Regions from separate parts of the Bacillus aerius genome, predicted to be linked through region 1. Evidence: a T-box and tRNA genes for the amino acid it is inferred to sense, from the RefSeq annotation. Region 1 holds a T-box; the other regions hold tRNA genes.
What was found. A T-box is a leader RNA that pairs with one kind of tRNA and senses whether it is charged. The one in region 1 lies ahead of thrS (threonine--tRNA ligase), so its partner is inferred to be a tRNA-Thr.

Region 1 (5,867 bases):
AAACAAGCAGGAAACCGAATCAAGCAATCGGAAGCTAAAAGCGGTGACGTCCCGTATTCAAGAGCATGGATTTCTTTATATCCTCTTATTACGCATTGCGCCCATTCACTTTGATTTTGTCAGTTATGCCGCAGCAGCTTCACGTGCGAATTATCGTGCATTTACGGCAGCGACTTTTTTAGGATTAATACCTGGTACTGTGGCGTTAAATGTCCTTGGATCAAGCTTTGTGAGCGGAAATTATGCCGCCTTAGCGATTGTTTGTTTGATTTATTTGATCTTTATCTCAGTGCCACTGATTTTAAAAAGAAAGATGCCTGATTTATTTTAGGCGTCTATTTTTTATGTTCTCCCCATATATATGTAACAGATGTCGTTAGGGGGGACAAACATGCTTGAAATAATCTTTGAAGATGAATATGATACCGCCGCTTTTTTACATCTTGCTGAACACTTGGACAGTCGGCATCACATTTCGATTCAACAAGGGAAAGACCGGCTTCTCATAGAAGCGAAGAAATCAGGAGAAGCCATAGAGCACATTGTGCGGACATTACTGATTCACTTTTTTTTGGAATGCAAAGAAAATGAACGCATGCGTAGCATCCTTGAAAACACATACTTATTTAAAGATCCAGAAGAGCAGCACCAAATTCTTTCGATCGCCCATAGCATCATGAAAGGGGATCTAGATGATATTCCTGGAATTCATCAAGACCCACCGAGGGAGGATCTGTTAAAAAAAGAGCTTGAGACGATTTCTTTACAGAAAGGTGTTTTTTCCATTGGTTCATTTATGACATTTAGGCTCTCAGCGTATGACAGAAGGCTGAAGAACTATGTTGAAGTATCCATCGAAGAATATAAAATGGAACAAGAATATCAAAACTTTATTCAATCCCTTCGAGACTATGTGATGTCAAGAGAACCTAAGCTTGAAAAAGTACATGTTGTGCATCAGGACCGCCTGATGATTTGGGAATTTCGGTACGCTTCTGAGCGTGATCAAAAACAATACATAGACAGACAGTTTGTAAGAGAGCATCCAATGTATATTGATTCGCAGTTGATTGCACCGCTTGTATCCATTGCGCCACAAAAGATTGACCTATTTACAGATGATACAGGTCACTCGATGGTGCAAACCATTCAAAATATTTTTCAAGAAAGAGTTGAGGTATTCCCGCCTCATTCGTTTCAGGAACAGCATGTTCAATTTGTTCCTAGTCATTTGGAAAAGAAAAGTGAAAAGCTTTCTTGATTTTCACGAAAAAACGTTTTATAATACGGTGTAACTTCATACAGAGACCGTATTGATAAGGACATGAACAAATGAACACCCGCTTAAAGAGAGGGAAGCCGTGGCTGAAAGCTTCCTAGCAGAGGACCATTTGCTTTACCACCTTTGAACATCAGCTGTGAACTGTTTAGTAATAGCTGACGGGAATTCCCGTTATTGAACCACAAGCCGTATTTGCTTTTGACAAAGCAAGCTGCAAATACGGGAAAAAGGGTGGAACCACGATTCCGTTTATTCAACCTCGTCCCTTTCCAGGGGGCGGGGTTTTTATATTGCCAAAAAAAGGAGTGACTAGAGATGTCAGAACAAATTCAACTTACATTTCCAGATGGAGCAGTCAAGGAGTTTGACAAAACAGCTACAACAGAAGACATCGCGGCATCAATTAGCCCAGGCCTAAAGAAAAAAGCGCTTGCCGGTAAATTGAACGGCAAAGAAATAGATCTGCGTACGCCGCTGTTAGAAAGTGGAACAATCGAGATCATCACAGATAAGAGTGAAGAAGCGCTCGATATTATGCGACACAGCACAGCGCATTTGCTTGCACAGGCAATCAAACGCATTTATGGAAAAGAGCATCACGTCCAGTTTGGCGTAGGCCCTGTCATCGAAAATGGCTTTTACTATGATGTCGATATCGATGTAGCGATTACACCTGAAGATTTACCAAAGATTGAAAAAGAAATGAAAAAAATCATTAACAGCAATTTGCCGATTGAGCGCATTGAAGTTTCTAGAGAAGAAGCGAAAGCACGCTTTGAAGCAATTGGTGATGAATTGAAGCTAGAGCTGTTAGAAGCAATCCCAGAAGGCGAAGCCGTCACAATTTATGAGCAAGGTGAATTCTTCGATCTATGCCGTGGTATTCACTTGCCGTCTACAGGGAAAATCAAAGAATTCAAGCTGTTAAGCCTTGCAGGTGCTTACTGGAGAGGCGACAGTAACAACCAAATGCTTCAGCGTATTTACGGAACAGCTTTCTTCAGCAAAGAAGAATTAAACGAGCATTTACGTCTGCTTGAAGAAGCAAAAGAGCGTGATCACCGTAAACTAGGCAAAGAATTGAAACTGTTTGCGAACTCTCAAAAGGTGGGCCAAGGTCTTCCGCTCTGGCTGCCAAAAGGGGCCACAATTCGCCGCGTCATTGAGCGTTATATTGTTGATAAAGAAGTACGCCTTGGTTATGAGCATGTGTATACACCCGTTCTTGCGAGTGTAGAATTGTATAAAACATCAGGCCACTGGGCGCATTATCAAGAAGACATGTTCCCTGTGATGGAAATGGACAATGAAGATCTTGTTCTCCGTCCAATGAACTGTCCGCACCATATGATGATTTACAAAAATGAACCGCATAGCTATCGTGAACTACCAATTCGGATTGCAGAGCTTGGTACAATGCACCGTTATGAAATGTCAGGTGCTTTATCCGGCCTTCAACGTGTTCGCGGGATGACATTAAACGATGCCCATATCTTTGTTCGTCCAGATCAAATCAAAGACGAATTCATTCGTACAGTTCGCCTAATTGAAGAAGTGTATCAAGACTTCGGCTTAAATGATTATACGTTCCGCTTATCTTACCGTGATCCAGAAGATACTGAGAAGTATTTTGACGATGATGCAATGTGGAATAAAGCACAGTCTATGCTGAAAGATGCAATGGACGAGCTTGGACATGACTACTATGAAGCAGAAGGCGAAGCGGCATTTTATGGTCCGAAGCTTGACGTCCAAGTAAAGACAGCTCTCGGAAAAGAAGAGACTTTGTCTACTGTACAGCTAGACTTCTTACTTCCAGAGCGTTTCGATCTCACATATATCGGAGAAGATGGAAAACACCATCGTCCAGTTGTCATTCATAGAGGAGTTGTGTCCACAATGGAACGCTTCGTTGCCTTCTTAATTGAAGAATACAAAGGAGCTCTTCCAACATGGCTGGCACCTGTACAATTCCAAGTCATCCCGGTTTCACCATCTGTCCATCTAGATTACGCGAAAAAAGTGCAAGAACGTTTGCAGCTTGAAGGACTGCGTGTAGAACTAGACAGTCGTGATGAAAAAATAGGATACAAAATTAGAGAAGCGCAAATGCAAAAGATTCCGTACATGCTGGTTGTCGGTGATCAAGAAGCAGAAAATGGCGCGGTCAATGTAAGAAAATATGGGGAACAAGATTCAGAAACAATGGACCTCGAAGCTTTTGTGAAACATGCAGTCGCAGAAGCAAAAAAATAATGAAGGCGAACGAAACAGTCAGTGATCTCATCTATTGAGGTTGCTGGCTTTTTTCTTATGGAAAAAAATTCTCCACTAGTGATCCAATTGCGCAAATGATACGTTTAGATAGTACGAAAGTATGGGTAAGTATGTACTATTAGAGAGAGGCAAATTGGGGGAATGTAAGCGATGATTCAAACAACAAATACTGTATCAACACAGGTATTGGAGCAATCAGCCGTTCTTCGAGCGTTAGAACACTCACTGGCGATGATTGAATTTGATGTCACCGGCGAGGTATTATGGGTCAATGATATTTTTGCAAAAGCCATGAAGTATTCAAAGGAAGAAATGATTGGTTTAAAGCATAGACAGTTTTGTCCTCCGTATATTGCAGAAGACGCAAGTTATCAAATGTTTTGGAAGCGTTTGAAGAATGGTCAAGTGTTTCAGGAAAAGGTGCAGCGGATCACGAAGTACGGTGACACCTTATGGCTTGAAGCGACGTATACACCAGTGCTCGATGAAGAGGGGAATGTAGTGGCTGTCGTCAAAGTGGCAACAGATATTACGGAGAGAGAAAACACAATGAAGCAGGTAGTAGAAGACTTAAAGGATATGTCTGCAAAATTAATGGAGCGAGCGGAAATCGGCATCCAGCATAGTCAAAGTGTAAATGCTTCTTTTGAACATATCGCGAGTGAAACTGATCAAAACATGAGTTTGCTAGAAGGGTTAACAGAGCAGGTGGAGTCGATCAGCTCAATTGCTACAATCGCTTCCCAAACGCAGCTGCTCGCATTAAATGCGGCCATAGAAGCTGCGCATGCGGGTTCCTATGGAAATGGCTTTAGTGTCGTCGCGGCAGAAATCCGTAAGCTTGCGACAGATTCAAAGGAAGCGATCGTAAAGGTGGATCGTTATGTGAAGGCGATCCATTTAGAAGTTGAAAAGGTCAGCACCGGAACAAGCCGTGCAAAGACAAGCGTGTTTACAAACCGGGATCTTGTCAAGCAGGCAAGCGAGGAATTCATGAATGTAGGAGAAGCAGCACGCGGCTTAGATCGTCAAGCACAAAGTTTAGCAGCAATTGTATAGCCGAAAACGAAAAAGCACCCAATCTCGATCAGGAGAAGGGTGTTTTTCCTATGGTTTATTTTAAAATATCAAACAATTCGTGTAAGTCTTTAATTTCATAATCTGGTGTCACATCTGTTTCATTTTTCTTGCCATGACGATTGATCCAAACGGTTTGGATGCCAACGCGAGATGCCCCGAGAATATCTGTTTTTGGATTATCTCCTACCATGATGACATCATCTTTTGTGAGATTTAACAGCTGAAGGCAGTGCTCAAAGATGCCAGGATCAGGCTTTCCTTTTCCGTAATCTCCTGAAATCACAATTTCATTAAAGTAAGGGGCAAGTTCCGGAACACCAGCAAGCTTTTCTTTCTGCAGACTAGGATCTCCATTTGTTAAAAGGAGTAATTCATAGGTGCCCTTCAGGCGCTCTAAAACAGGATACGTTTCTTCATAGACATACGGGCGTTTTCTGCGCTCTGCTGCAAAGAAATCTGCTAAGTATTGACCAAATGCTTCATCGTCAATTCCTGCCTCTTTTAAGCCGTTCGTCCATGCGTTTTTGCGATACTCTGGTGCAAGGGCGTTCAGCTTTTGAAAGCCTTCGCTAATCGGCTCACTAAAATTAGACCACAGTCCTTCAAAAGGATTAATGCCAATCATAACAGTATAATCATATGTTTCATAAGAAGAGTACAGCTTTCTTGCTTCTTCACGCACAATCTGTTCAAACGATTCTGGATCAAGTCCATATTTCTTTTCCGCTTCCCTGCATGTTTCCTGAAAAGTGGTATGAATGCTTTTTTCATCCCAAAGCAAAGTATCATCTAAATCGAAAAATACGGCTTTCATGATCTTCTCCCTTGTTATGTATGTAGTTACCCTCAATTGCATGTGACAGGCTCATGTTCATTTTACAATAGAAGGAGAGGGCAATAAAGAAAAGATTTGAGAGATTTTTGTGCATTGACCGTGCATGATAGAATAGATAGACAGTAGATATCACATACATCAATTGAGGTGGCCGGTTTGCTTCATTTAATTATTATGATGATTGAGCGTGTAGGAATCATCGTTATTTTGGGATTTGTGCTTGCCCATGTCAAGGGCTTTCGCAATCTCTTACTACATAATCAAGGGTTTCGAAAAAAGGCAATCCTTGTCTTTATCTTTGCTTCTTTTAGTATCATCAGCAATTACACTGGAATTGAAATCCAGCAGCAGATTGTGATGAACCACGAATTTTCATATCACTTAGGCTCATCA
Region 2 (5,867 bases), 190 kb from region 1:
CGGTGTTTGGTGACTTGAAGCCTTACGAAGAAGATCCTTATACTAAAAAAAATGATTAGTCCCCACATATTGGGGGCTTGATGTTTATATCATGTAATAATTGGGAAATAAGTTGAAGAGTGAATTTGATTGGGAGGAGATTTCTGGATGGCTAAAAAAAGTATCATTTGGGCGGTTATCGTCTTCTTTATTACATACGCATTATTTTCTATTGCAGGGTTCCTGTTCCCTATCGACAGAGAATGGTATGACGCACTAAATAAACCTGAATGGACACCTAGTGGTGGTGTCATCGGTACGGTCTGGGCTGTCTTATTCGCCCTCATTTCGTTATCTGCCGCCATCATTTATGCAAAGTATGGTTTTCAAAAAATCACATTACCATTTTGGATTCTGTTTCTTTTAAATTATGTATTCAATCAAGCCTTTAGCTTTTTTCAATTTACACAAAAAGATCTATTTGCAGCTACGATCGACTGCCTGCTTGTAGCACTGACAGCACTCGCACTTGTCATCGTCTCACGTAAACTAAGCAAAGTTGTCCCAATTTTATTAATTCCTTATGTTTTATGGGGATTCTTTGCGACATACTTGTCTTATACGATCTATTCCATGAATATGTAAAAAAGACCGCTATGATGGCGGTCTTTCGTTTTGTGGAAAATAAAAAAGAGGTCTTTATTAGACCTCTTTAAAAAATGACCCGTACGGGATTCGAACCCGTGTTACCGCCGTGAAAGGGCGGTGTCTTAACCGCTTGACCAACGGGCCAGAAAAATGGCGGAGAAGGAGGGATTTGAACCCTCGCGCCGCTTGCGCGACCTACACCCTTAGCAGGGGCGCCTCTTCAGCCACTTGAGTACTTCTCCATTTGGCTCCGCAGGTAGGATTCGAACCTACGACCGATCGGTTAACAGCCGATAGCTCTACCACTGAGCTACTGCGGAAAGTCATGGTGGGCCTGAGTGGACTCGAACCACCGACCTCACGCTTATCAGGCGTGCGCTCTAACCAGCTGAGCTACAGGCCCATGAACGATATGCAAATGGAGCGGGTGATGGGAATCGAACCCACGACATCAGCTTGGAAGGCTGAGGTTTTACCACTAAACTACACCCGCAAAAATATGTATGGGGCGATTGATGGGAATCGAACCCACGAGTGCCAGAGCCACAATCTGGTGCGTTAACCACTTCGCCACAACCGCCATACTGATATTTATTTATAAAAGTGGCTCGGGACGGAATCGAACCGCCGACACACGGATTTTCAGTCCGTTGCTCTACCAACTGAGCTACCGAGCCAAGTATTCATTTGAAAGTGGCGGTCCGGACGGGACTCGAACCCGCGACCTCCTGCGTGACAGGCAGGCATTCTAACCAACTGAACTACCGGACCATTAGAGAAAAAATTTGGTTGCGGGGGCAGGATTTGAACCTGCGACCTTCGGGTTATGAGCCCGACGAGCTACCGAACTGCTCCACCCCGCGATGATATCATTTTTTAAAAATATGGCGGAGGAAGAGGGATTCGAACCCCCGCGGGCTTTGACACCCCTGTCGGTTTTCAAGACCGATCCCTTCAGCCGGACTTGGGTATTCCTCCGTATAGATGGTGGACCTTGTAGGACTCGAACCTACGACCGGACGGTTATGAGCCGTCTGCTCTAACCAACTGAGCTAAAGGTCCTTTATAGCGGCGGAGGGGATCGAACCCCCGACCTCACGGGTATGAACCGTACGCTCTAGCCAGCTGAGCTACACCGCCATGATATAAAATAATCTTTTAAAAAGTGGAGCCTAGCGGGATCGAACCGCTGACCTCCTGCGTGCAAGGCAGGCGCTCTCCCAGCTGAGCTAAGGCCCCATAAAAGATGGTCGGGAAGACAGGATTCGAACCTGCGACCCCTTGGTCCCAAACCAAGTGCTCTACCAAGCTGAGCTACTTCCCGATCTTAATGGCGCGCCCGAGAGGAGTCGAACCCCTAACCTTTTGATCCGTAGTCAAACGCTCTATCCAATTGAGCTACGGGCGCTTATTTTATAATGCCGAGGGCCGGACTTGAACCGGCACGGTAGTCACCTACCGCAGGATTTTAAGTCCTGTGTGTCTGCCAATTCCACCACCCCGGCGTGGATGGTATAAGCGGAAGACGGGATTCGAACCCGCGACCCCCACCTTGGCAAGGTGGTGTTCTACCACTGAACTACTTCCGCATTACAGGATTTCTTTATGTTGTTTGGCAATGCGGGTGAAGGGACTTGAACCCCCACGTCATAAAGACACTAGATCCTAAGTCTAGCGCGTCTGCCAATTCCGCCACACCCGCATGAAAATGGTGAGCCATGAAGGACTCGAACCTTCGACCCTCTGATTAAAAGTCAGATGCTCTACCAACTGAGCTAATGGCTCGCTTTTAAAGCGACTTGTCTATCTTACCATATGAAAGTGGTGCCGGCAAGAGGACTTGAACCCCCAACCTACTGATTACAAGTCAGTTGCTCTACCAGTTGAGCTACACCGGCTTTATCTATCCTAACATTATGTAAGAATAAATATGGTGGAGGATGACGGGCTCGAACCGCCGACCCTCTGCTTGTAAGGCAGATGCTCTCCCAGCTGAGCTAATCCTCCACTATGTAGGAATCTCTCGATCCGACAAAGATTATTATATACAGGTTTCACTCATTTGTAAAGGCTATATTAAAAAAATTTTATTTCATTTTTCATGACGTATTTCTTTTAACAGATGATGTTGATGTTACCAGTCAAAACAGCTTCAATTCAGCGATTAACAGCTGTATTTCTCTTCTCTATATTCTCTTTAAAAACGAGTAAATCCTTTAAAAATATCAGCAGACTTTCAATTTTTATGCTTTAATGATATAGATATTTCTTCATTTTAACTGTTAAACGCAATGAATGTTTTGACTATACACCTGCTATTCTTTCTCTCTATTATTTTTCTCTACATTTAAAAAAGTGAACATGCTTCACAGACTTTCTCGTTGTTTGAGAGCATCCTGCACACTTGTCGCCAATTAAATCAATCTGGTTCATACAACATATCAATTAGGTTCATCTTCTTTCAAAAAACACAAAAAAGACCAGTTCCGACTGGAACTGATCCTTTGAAAAGCTTGGCGGCGTCCTACTCTCACAGGGGGAAACCCCCAACTACCATCGGCGCTGAAGAGCTTAACTTCCGTGTTCGGTATGGGAACGGGTGTGACCTCTTCGCTATCGCCACCAAACCTGATGGAGAGAATGTTCTCTCAAAACTAGATAACAATGTTCATTTTTCACATTAGAATATAGGTTAAGTCCTCGATCTATTAGTATCTGTCAGCTCCACGTGTCACCACGCTTCCACCTCAGACCTATCAACCTGATCATCTTTCAGGGATCTTACTTCCTTGCGGAATGGGAAATCTCATCTTGAGGGGGGCTTCATGCTTAGATGCTTTCAGCACTTATCCCGTCCGCACATAGCTACCCAGCGATGCCCTTGGCAGAACAACTGGTACACCAGCGGTGCGTCCATCCCGGTCCTCTCGTACTAAGGACAGCTCCTCTCAAATTTCCTGCGCCCGCGACGGATAGGGACCGAACTGTCTCACGACGTTCTGAACCCAGCTCGCGTACCGCTTTAATGGGCGAACAGCCCAACCCTTGGGACCGACTACAGCCCCAGGATGCGATGAGCCGACATCGAGGTGCCAAACCTCCCCGTCGATGTGGACTCTTGGGGGAGATAAGCCTGTTATCCCCGGGGTAGCTTTTATCCGTTGAGCGATGGCCCTTCCATGCGGAACCACCGGATCACTAAGCCCGACTTTCGTCCCTGCTCGACTTGTAGGTCTCGCAGTCAAGCTCCCTTGTGCCTTTACACTCTGCGAATGATTTCCAACCATTCTGAGGGAACCTTTGGGCGCCTCCGTTACATTTTAGGAGGCGACCGCCCCAGTCAAACTGCCCACCTGACACTGTCTCCCTGCCCGATAAGGGCAGCGGGTTAGAAGGTCAATACAGCCAGGGTAGTATCCCACCGATGCCTCCACCGAAGCTAGCGCTCCGGTTTCCAAGGCTCCTACCTATCCTGTACAAGCTGTACCAACATTCAATATCAGGCTGCAGTAAAGCTCCACGGGGTCTTTCCGTCCTGTCGCGGGTAACCTGCATCTTCACAGGTACTATAATTTCACCGAGTCTCTCGTTGAGACAGTGCCCAGATCGTTGCGCCTTTCGTGCGGGTCGGAACTTACCCGACAAGGAATTTCGCTACCTTAGGACCGTTATAGTTACGGCCGCCGTTTACTGGGGCTTCAATTCGCACCTTCGCTTACGCTAAGCGCTCCTCTTAACCTTCCAGCACCGGGCAGGCGTCAGCCCCTATACTTCGCCTTACGGCTTCGCAGAGACCTGTGTTTTTGCTAAACAGTCGCCTGGGCCTATTCACTGCGGCTTCTCGGGGCTTTAACACCCTAAGAAGCACCCCTTCTCCCGAAGTTACGGGGTCATTTTGCCGAGTTCCTTAACGAGAGTTCTCTCGATCACCTTAGGATTCTCTCCTCGCCTACCTGTGTCGGTTTGCGGTACGGGCACCTCTCACCTCGCTAGAGGCTTTTCTTGGCAGTGTGGAATCAGGAACTTCGCTACTAAATTTCGCTCGCCATCACAGCTCAGCCTTCACGGGAAACGGATTTGCCTATTTCCCAGCCTAACTGCTTGGACGCGGATATCCAATACCGCGCTTACCCTATCCTCCTGCGTCCCCCCATTGCTCAAATGGTGAGGAGGTGGTACAGGAATATCAACCTGTTGTCCATCGCCTACGCCTTTCGGCCTCGGCTTAGGTCCCGACTAACCCTGAGCGGACGAGCCTTCCTCAGGAAACCTTAGGCATTCGGTGGACGGGATTCTCACCCGTCTTTCGCTACTCATACCGGCATTCTCACTTCTAAGCGCTCCACCAGTCCTTCCGGTCTGACTTCACTGCACTTAGAACGCTCTCCTACCACTGTTCGTAAGAACAGTCCGCAGCTTCGGTGATACGTTTAGCCCCGGTACATTTTCGGCGCAGAGTCACTCGACCAGTGAGCTATTACGCACTCTTTAAATGGTGGCTGCTTCTAAGCCAACATCCTGGTTGTCTAAGCAACTCCACATCCTTTTCCACTTAACGTATACTTTGGGACCTTAGCTGGCGGTCTGGGCTGTTTCCCTTTCGACTACGGATCTTATCACTCGCAGTCTGACTCCCAAGGATAAGTCATCGGCATTCGGAGTTTGACTGAATTCGGTAACCCGGTAGGGGCCCCTAGTCCAATCAGTGCTCTACCTCCGAGACTCTTACCTTGAGGCTAGCCCTAAAGCTATTTCGGAGAGAACCAGCTATCTCCAGGTTCGATTGGCATTTCACCCCTACCCACACCTCATCCCCGCACTTTTCAACGTGCGTGGGTTCGGGCCTCCATTCAGTGTTACCTGAACTTCACCCTGGACATGGGTAGATCACCTGGTTTCGGGTCTACGACCACGTACTCATGCGCCCTATTCAGACTCGCTTTCGCTGCGGCTCCGCATCTTCTGCTTAACCTTGCACGGGATCGTAACTCGCCGGTTCATTCTACAAAAGGCACGCCATCACCCGTTAACGGGCTCTGACTACTTGTAGGCACACGGTTTCAGGATCTATTTCACTCCCCTTCCGGGGTGCTTTTCACCTTTCCCTCACGGTACTGGTTCACTATCGGTCACTAGGGAGTATTTAGCCTTGGGAGATGGTCCTCCCGGATTCCGACGGAATTTCACGTGTTCCGCCGTACTCAGGATCCACTCTGGAGAGAACAACATTTCAGTTACAG
Region 3 (5,867 bases), 1.7 Mb from region 1:
GAATTGACGGGGGCCCGCACAAGCGGTGGAGCATGTGGTTTAATTCGAAGCAACGCGAAGAACCTTACCAGGTCTTGACATCCTCTGACAACCCTAGAGATAGGGCTTTCCCTTCGGGGACAGAGTGACAGGTGGTGCATGGTTGTCGTCAGCTCGTGTCGTGAGATGTTGGGTTAAGTCCCGCAACGAGCGCAACCCTTGATCTTAGTTGCCAGCATTTAGTTGGGCACTCTAAGGTGACTGCCGGTGACAAACCGGAGGAAGGTGGGGATGACGTCAAATCATCATGCCCCTTATGACCTGGGCTACACACGTGCTACAATGGACAGAACAAAGGGCTGCGAGACCGCAAGGTTTAGCCAATCCCACAAATCTGTTCTCAGTTCGGATCGCAGTCTGCAACTCGACTGCGTGAAGCTGGAATCGCTAGTAATCGCGGATCAGCATGCCGCGGTGAATACGTTCCCGGGCCTTGTACACACCGCCCGTCACACCACGAGAGTTTGCAACACCCGAAGTCGGTGAGGTAACCTTTATGGAGCCAGCCGCCGAAGGTGGGGCAGATGATTGGGGTGAAGTCGTAACAAGGTAGCCGTATCGGAAGGTGCGGCTGGATCACCTCCTTTCTAAGGATATATGGAGCAGCGTACGTTTTTCGTCTTGTTTAGTTTTGAAGGATCATTCCTTCAAACATGTCTCTAGCGAGACAGGATTGTTCTTTGAAAACTAGATAACAATAAGTAATACATTCACATTGAATGCAATGCAAAGTTCATCACACATAGTGATTCTTTCTAAAGTAAGAAATGGTTAAGTTAGAAAGGGCGCACGGTGGATGCCTTGGCACTAGGAGCCGATGAAGGACGGGACGAACACCGATATGCTTCGGGGAGCTGTAAGCAAGCTTTGATCCGGAGATTTCCGAATGGGGAAACCCACTGCTCGTAATGGAGTAGTATCCATACTTGAATACATAGAGTATGAGAAGGCATACCCGGGGAACTGAAACATCTAAGTACCCGGAGGAAGAGAAAGCAAATGCGATTCCCTGAGTAGCGGCGAGCGAAACGGGAACAGCCCAAACCAAGAGGCTTGCCTCTTGGGGTTGTAGGACACTCTATACGGAGTTACAAAGGAACGATATAAGCGAAGAGGTCTGGAAAGGCCCGCCAAAGAAGGTAACAGCCCTGTAACTGAAATGTTGTTCTCTCCAGAGTGGATCCTGAGTACGGCGGAACACGTGAAATTCCGTCGGAATCCGGGAGGACCATCTCCCAAGGCTAAATACTCCCTAGTGACCGATAGTGAACCAGTACCGTGAGGGAAAGGTGAAAAGCACCCCGGAAGGGGAGTGAAATAGATCCTGAAACCGTGTGCCTACAAGTAGTCAGAGCCCGTTAACGGGTGATGGCGTGCCTTTTGTAGAATGAACCGGCGAGTTACGATCCCGTGCAAGGTTAAGCAGAAGATGCGGAGCCGCAGCGAAAGCGAGTCTGAATAGGGCGCATGAGTACGTGGTCGTAGACCCGAAACCAGGTGATCTACCCATGTCCAGGGTGAAGTTCAGGTAACACTGAATGGAGGCCCGAACCCACGCACGTTGAAAAGTGCGGGGATGAGGTGTGGGTAGGGGTGAAATGCCAATCGAACCTGGAGATAGCTGGTTCTCTCCGAAATAGCTTTAGGGCTAGCCTCAAGGTAAGAGTCTCGGAGGTAGAGCACTGATTGGACTAGGGGCCCCTACCGGGTTACCGAATTCAGTCAAACTCCGAATGCCGATGACTTATCCTTGGGAGTCAGACTGCGAGTGATAAGATCCGTAGTCGAAAGGGAAACAGCCCAGACCGCCAGCTAAGGTCCCAAAGTATACGTTAAGTGGAAAAGGATGTGGAGTTGCTTAGACAACCAGGATGTTGGCTTAGAAGCAGCCACCATTTAAAGAGTGCGTAATAGCTCACTGGTCGAGTGACTCTGCGCCGAAAATGTACCGGGGCTAAACGTATCACCGAAGCTGCGGACTGTTCTTACGAACAGTGGTAGGAGAGCGTTCTAAGTGCAGTGAAGTCAGACCGGAAGGACTGGTGGAGCGCTTAGAAGTGAGAATGCCGGTATGAGTAGCGAAAGACGGGTGAGAATCCCGTCCACCGAATGCCTAAGGTTTCCTGAGGAAGGCTCGTCCGCTCAGGGTTAGTCGGGACCTAAGCCGAGGCCGAAAGGCGTAGGCGATGGACAACAGGTTGATATTCCTGTACCACCTCCTCACCATTTGAGCAATGGGGGGACGCAGGAGGATAGGGTAAGCGCGGTATTGGATATCCGCGTCCAAGCAGTTAGGCTGGGAAATAGGCAAATCCGTTTCCCGTGAAGGCTGAGCTGTGATGGCGAGCGAAATTTAGTAGCGAAGTTCCTGATTCCACACTGCCAAGAAAAGCCTCTAGCGAGGTGAGAGGTGCCCGTACCGCAAACCGACACAGGTAGGCGAGGAGAGAATCCTAAGGTGATCGAGAGAACTCTCGTTAAGGAACTCGGCAAAATGACCCCGTAACTTCGGGAGAAGGGGTGCTTCTTAGGGTGTTAAAGCCCCGAGAAGCCGCAGTGAATAGGCCCAGGCGACTGTTTAGCAAAAACACAGGTCTCTGCGAAGCCGTAAGGCGAAGTATAGGGGCTGACGCCTGCCCGGTGCTGGAAGGTTAAGAGGAGCGCTTAGCGTAAGCGAAGGTGCGAATTGAAGCCCCAGTAAACGGCGGCCGTAACTATAACGGTCCTAAGGTAGCGAAATTCCTTGTCGGGTAAGTTCCGACCCGCACGAAAGGCGCAACGATCTGGGCACTGTCTCAACGAGAGACTCGGTGAAATTATAGTACCTGTGAAGATGCAGGTTACCCGCGACAGGACGGAAAGACCCCGTGGAGCTTTACTGCAGCCTGATATTGAATGTTGGTACAGCTTGTACAGGATAGGTAGGAGCCTTGGAAACCGGAGCGCTAGCTTCGGTGGAGGCATCGGTGGGATACTACCCTGGCTGTATTGACCTTCTAACCCGCTGCCCTTATCGGGCAGGGAGACAGTGTCAGGTGGGCAGTTTGACTGGGGCGGTCGCCTCCTAAAATGTAACGGAGGCGCCCAAAGGTTCCCTCAGAATGGTTGGAAATCATTCGCAGAGTGTAAAGGCACAAGGGAGCTTGACTGCGAGACCTACAAGTCGAGCAGGGACGAAAGTCGGGCTTAGTGATCCGGTGGTTCCGCATGGAAGGGCCATCGCTCAACGGATAAAAGCTACCCCGGGGATAACAGGCTTATCTCCCCCAAGAGTCCACATCGACGGGGAGGTTTGGCACCTCGATGTCGGCTCATCGCATCCTGGGGCTGTAGTCGGTCCCAAGGGTTGGGCTGTTCGCCCATTAAAGCGGTACGCGAGCTGGGTTCAGAACGTCGTGAGACAGTTCGGTCCCTATCCGTCGCGGGCGCAGGAAATTTGAGAGGAGCTGTCCTTAGTACGAGAGGACCGGGATGGACGCACCGCTGGTGTACCAGTTGTTCTGCCAAGGGCATCGCTGGGTAGCTATGTGCGGACGGGATAAGTGCTGAAAGCATCTAAGCATGAAGCCCCCCTCAAGATGAGATTTCCCATTCCGCAAGGAAGTAAGATCCCTGAAAGATGATCAGGTTGATAGGTCTGAGGTGGAAGCGTGGTGACACGTGGAGCTGACAGATACTAATAGATCGAGGACTTAACCTATATTCTAATGTGAAAAATGAACATTGTTATCTAGTTTTGAGAGAACATTTTTTGAAATATCTCTTGATTTATTTGTAATACATAGTATAATATCTTTTGTCACTAAATTGTCTGGTGATGATGGCGAAGAGGTCACACCCGTTCCCATACCGAACACGGAAGTTAAGCTCTTCAGCGCCGATGGTAGTTGGGGTTTTCCCCCTGTGAGAGTAGGACATCGCCAGGCTTTCTTCATTCCGCAGTAGCTCAGTGGTAGAGCTATCGGCTGTTAACCGATCGGTCGTAGGTTCGAATCCTACCTGCGGAGCCAATTTGGAGAGCTGTCCGAGTGGCCGAAGGAGCACGATTGGAAATCGTGTAGGCGGTAACCCCGTCTCAAGGGTTCGAATCCCTTGCTCTCCGCCACAATTTACATAATAAAGGGCCCGTTGGTCAAGCGGTTAAGACACCGCCCTTTCACGGCGGTAACACGGGTTCGAATCCCGTACGGGTCACCATTTTTATAGAAATACATACCAGCATTTTATTCGGAGGATTAGCTCAGCTGGGAGAGCATCTGCCTTACAAGCAGAGGGTCGGCGGTTCGAGCCCGTCATCCTCCACCATATCTTTTATATCGTCGCGGGGTGGAGCAGTTCGGTAGCTCGTCGGGCTCATAACCCGAAGGTCGCAGGTTCAAATCCTGCCCCCGCAACCAAATTTATCTTTATTGGTCCGGTAGTTCAGTTGGTTAGAATGCCTGCCTGTCACGCAGGAGGTCGCGGGTTCGAGTCCCGTCCGGACCGCCATTTTTTAAAAAGAATACTTGGCTCGGTAGCTCAGTTGGTAGAGCAACGGACTGAAAATCCGTGTGTCGGCGGTTCGATTCCGTCCCGAGCCACCACTATTTGCCGGTGTAGCTCAATTGGTAGAGCAACTGACTTGTAATCAGTAGGTTGGGGGTTCAAGTCCTCTTGCCGGCACTGTTTTTCAAATGTGGAGGGGTAGCGAAGTGGCTAAACGCGGCGGACTGTAAATCCGCTCCCTCCGGGTTCGGCGGTTCGAATCCGCCCCCCTCCACCATTTTTATTTTCATAGGGGCATAGTTTAACGGTAGAACAGAGGTCTCCAAAACCTCCGGTGTGGGTTCGATTCCTACTGCCCCTGCCAATTATATGATTCATTACATCTATGGCGGTTGTGGCGAAGTGGTTAACGCACCAGATTGTGGCTCTGGCACTCGTGGGTTCGATTCCCATCAATCGCCCCATTTTATTATTGGGCTATAGCCAAGCGGTAAGGCAACGGACTTTGACTCCGTCATGCGTTGGTTCGAATCCAGCTAGCCCAGTTGATATGCGGAAGTAGTTCAGTGGTAGAACACCACCTTGCCAAGGTGGGGGTCGCGGGTTCGAATCCCGTCTTCCGCTCCAATTATGGCGGCATAGCCAAGTGGTAAGGCAGAGGTCTGCAAAACCTTTATCCCCGGTTCAAATCCGGGTGTCGCCTTTTTGAAAAGACTGTCGGGGTGGTGGAATTGGCAGACACACAGGACTTAAAATCCTGCGGTAGGTGACTACCGTGCCGGTTCAAGTCCGGCCCTCGGCACCATTTTTTATTATTATAAGTTGCGCTCTTAAATGATCATGCCGGTGTGGCGGAATTGGCAGACGCGCACGACTCAAAATCGTGTTCCTCACGGAGTGCCGGTTCGACCCCGGCCACCGGTATCTAGTTTTAGATATTCTTTATTATCGTCAATTACAGAAGAATTAAAGAATATTAACGTTTAAAACGTCTTTCTACAGATTGTAGAGAGGCGTTTTTTATTTGTTTTTAGCTAGTTTTTCACATGACAAAATTACTTCAAATGGTGAAAAAACGGTTTTTGCTGAGGGCCATTCTAAGGAGATTGACTTTTACTTTATTGATGGTTACCTTATGATTAAACTAAAGGGGCAGGACAATTGAAGATGGATTGGATCAATTGTACATAGGAGGTGTTGTAATGATTACGGTTAAAAATGCTGAAAGTTATCTTAAAGATAGCATCGGTGAAGAGACCGATGAGATAAAAAAGGTTTGGGAAACATTTAAGGCTTTTTCAAAGGAGACTGTTGAGGGCGAAGAAGATAAAGAAATTTTATTT

Region 2: it encodes a tRNA-Thr, which carries the amino acid that the T-box ahead of thrS (threonine--tRNA ligase) is inferred to sense. The anticodon was not compared.
Region 3: it encodes a tRNA-Thr, which carries the amino acid that the T-box ahead of thrS (threonine--tRNA ligase) is inferred to sense. The anticodon was not compared.

Annotation. Positions count from the first base shown of each region.
Region 1 is NZ_JARYHO010000001.1:2,594,331-2,600,197, reverse strand. It holds gene M2353_RS13425 (TVP38/TMEM64 family protein) at 1-331, shown strand, start outside; gene ytxC (putative sporulation protein YtxC) at 392-1,261, shown strand; T-box leader at 1,305-1,552, shown strand; gene thrS (threonine--tRNA ligase) at 1,598-3,538, shown strand; partial or broken gene M2353_RS20255 (PAS domain-containing protein) at 3,710-4,099, shown strand; partial or broken gene M2353_RS20250 (methyl-accepting chemotaxis protein) at 4,274-4,618, shown strand; gene M2353_RS13405 (HAD family hydrolase) at 4,674-5,453, opposite strand; gene M2353_RS13400 (sensor histidine kinase) at 5,631-5,867, shown strand, end outside.
Region 2 is NZ_JARYHO010000001.1:2,789,085-2,794,951, forward strand. It holds gene M2353_RS14370 (TraR/DksA C4-type zinc finger protein) at 1-59, shown strand, start outside; gene M2353_RS14375 (TspO/MBR family protein) at 148-624, shown strand; tRNA gene M2353_RS14380 (tRNA-Glu) at 700-771, opposite strand; tRNA gene M2353_RS14385 (tRNA-Ser) at 779-869, opposite strand; tRNA gene M2353_RS14390 (tRNA-Asn) at 873-947, opposite strand; tRNA gene M2353_RS14395 (tRNA-Ile) at 954-1,030, opposite strand; tRNA gene M2353_RS14400 (tRNA-Gly) at 1,047-1,120, opposite strand; tRNA gene M2353_RS14405 (tRNA-His) at 1,132-1,207, opposite strand; tRNA gene M2353_RS14410 (tRNA-Phe) at 1,232-1,304, opposite strand; tRNA gene M2353_RS14415 (tRNA-Asp) at 1,322-1,398, opposite strand; tRNA gene M2353_RS14420 (tRNA-Met) at 1,414-1,490, opposite strand; tRNA gene M2353_RS14425 (tRNA-Ser) at 1,513-1,605, opposite strand; tRNA gene M2353_RS14430 (tRNA-Ile) at 1,613-1,689, opposite strand; tRNA gene M2353_RS14435 (tRNA-Met) at 1,694-1,767, opposite strand; tRNA gene M2353_RS14440 (tRNA-Ala) at 1,794-1,866, opposite strand; tRNA gene M2353_RS14445 (tRNA-Pro) at 1,875-1,951, opposite strand; tRNA gene M2353_RS14450 (tRNA-Arg) at 1,959-2,035, opposite strand; tRNA gene M2353_RS14455 (tRNA-Leu) at 2,047-2,132, opposite strand; tRNA gene M2353_RS14460 (tRNA-Gly) at 2,145-2,216, opposite strand; tRNA gene M2353_RS14465 (tRNA-Leu) at 2,247-2,329, opposite strand; tRNA gene M2353_RS14470 (tRNA-Lys) at 2,337-2,412, opposite strand; tRNA gene M2353_RS14475 (tRNA-Thr) at 2,450-2,525, opposite strand; tRNA gene M2353_RS14480 (tRNA-Val) at 2,559-2,634, opposite strand; rRNA gene rrf (5S ribosomal RNA) at 3,139-3,254, opposite strand; rRNA gene M2353_RS14490 (23S ribosomal RNA) at 3,316-5,867, opposite strand, start outside.
Region 3 is NZ_JARYHO010000001.1:866,521-872,387, forward strand. It holds rRNA gene M2353_RS04385 (16S ribosomal RNA) at 1-626, shown strand, start outside; rRNA gene M2353_RS04390 (23S ribosomal RNA) at 809-3,739, shown strand; rRNA gene rrf (5S ribosomal RNA) at 3,850-3,965, shown strand; tRNA gene M2353_RS04400 (tRNA-Asn) at 3,975-4,049, shown strand; tRNA gene M2353_RS04405 (tRNA-Ser) at 4,054-4,144, shown strand; tRNA gene M2353_RS04410 (tRNA-Glu) at 4,162-4,236, shown strand; tRNA gene M2353_RS04415 (tRNA-Val) at 4,269-4,344, shown strand; tRNA gene M2353_RS04420 (tRNA-Met) at 4,360-4,436, shown strand; tRNA gene M2353_RS04425 (tRNA-Asp) at 4,451-4,527, shown strand; tRNA gene M2353_RS04430 (tRNA-Phe) at 4,547-4,622, shown strand; tRNA gene M2353_RS04435 (tRNA-Thr) at 4,629-4,701, shown strand; tRNA gene M2353_RS04440 (tRNA-Tyr) at 4,717-4,801, shown strand; tRNA gene M2353_RS04445 (tRNA-Trp) at 4,815-4,888, shown strand; tRNA gene M2353_RS04450 (tRNA-His) at 4,913-4,988, shown strand; tRNA gene M2353_RS04455 (tRNA-Gln) at 4,998-5,069, shown strand; tRNA gene M2353_RS04460 (tRNA-Gly) at 5,077-5,151, shown strand; tRNA gene M2353_RS04465 (tRNA-Cys) at 5,157-5,227, shown strand; tRNA gene M2353_RS04470 (tRNA-Leu) at 5,241-5,329, shown strand; tRNA gene M2353_RS04475 (tRNA-Leu) at 5,367-5,448, shown strand; gene M2353_RS04480 (hypothetical protein) at 5,727-5,867, shown strand, end outside.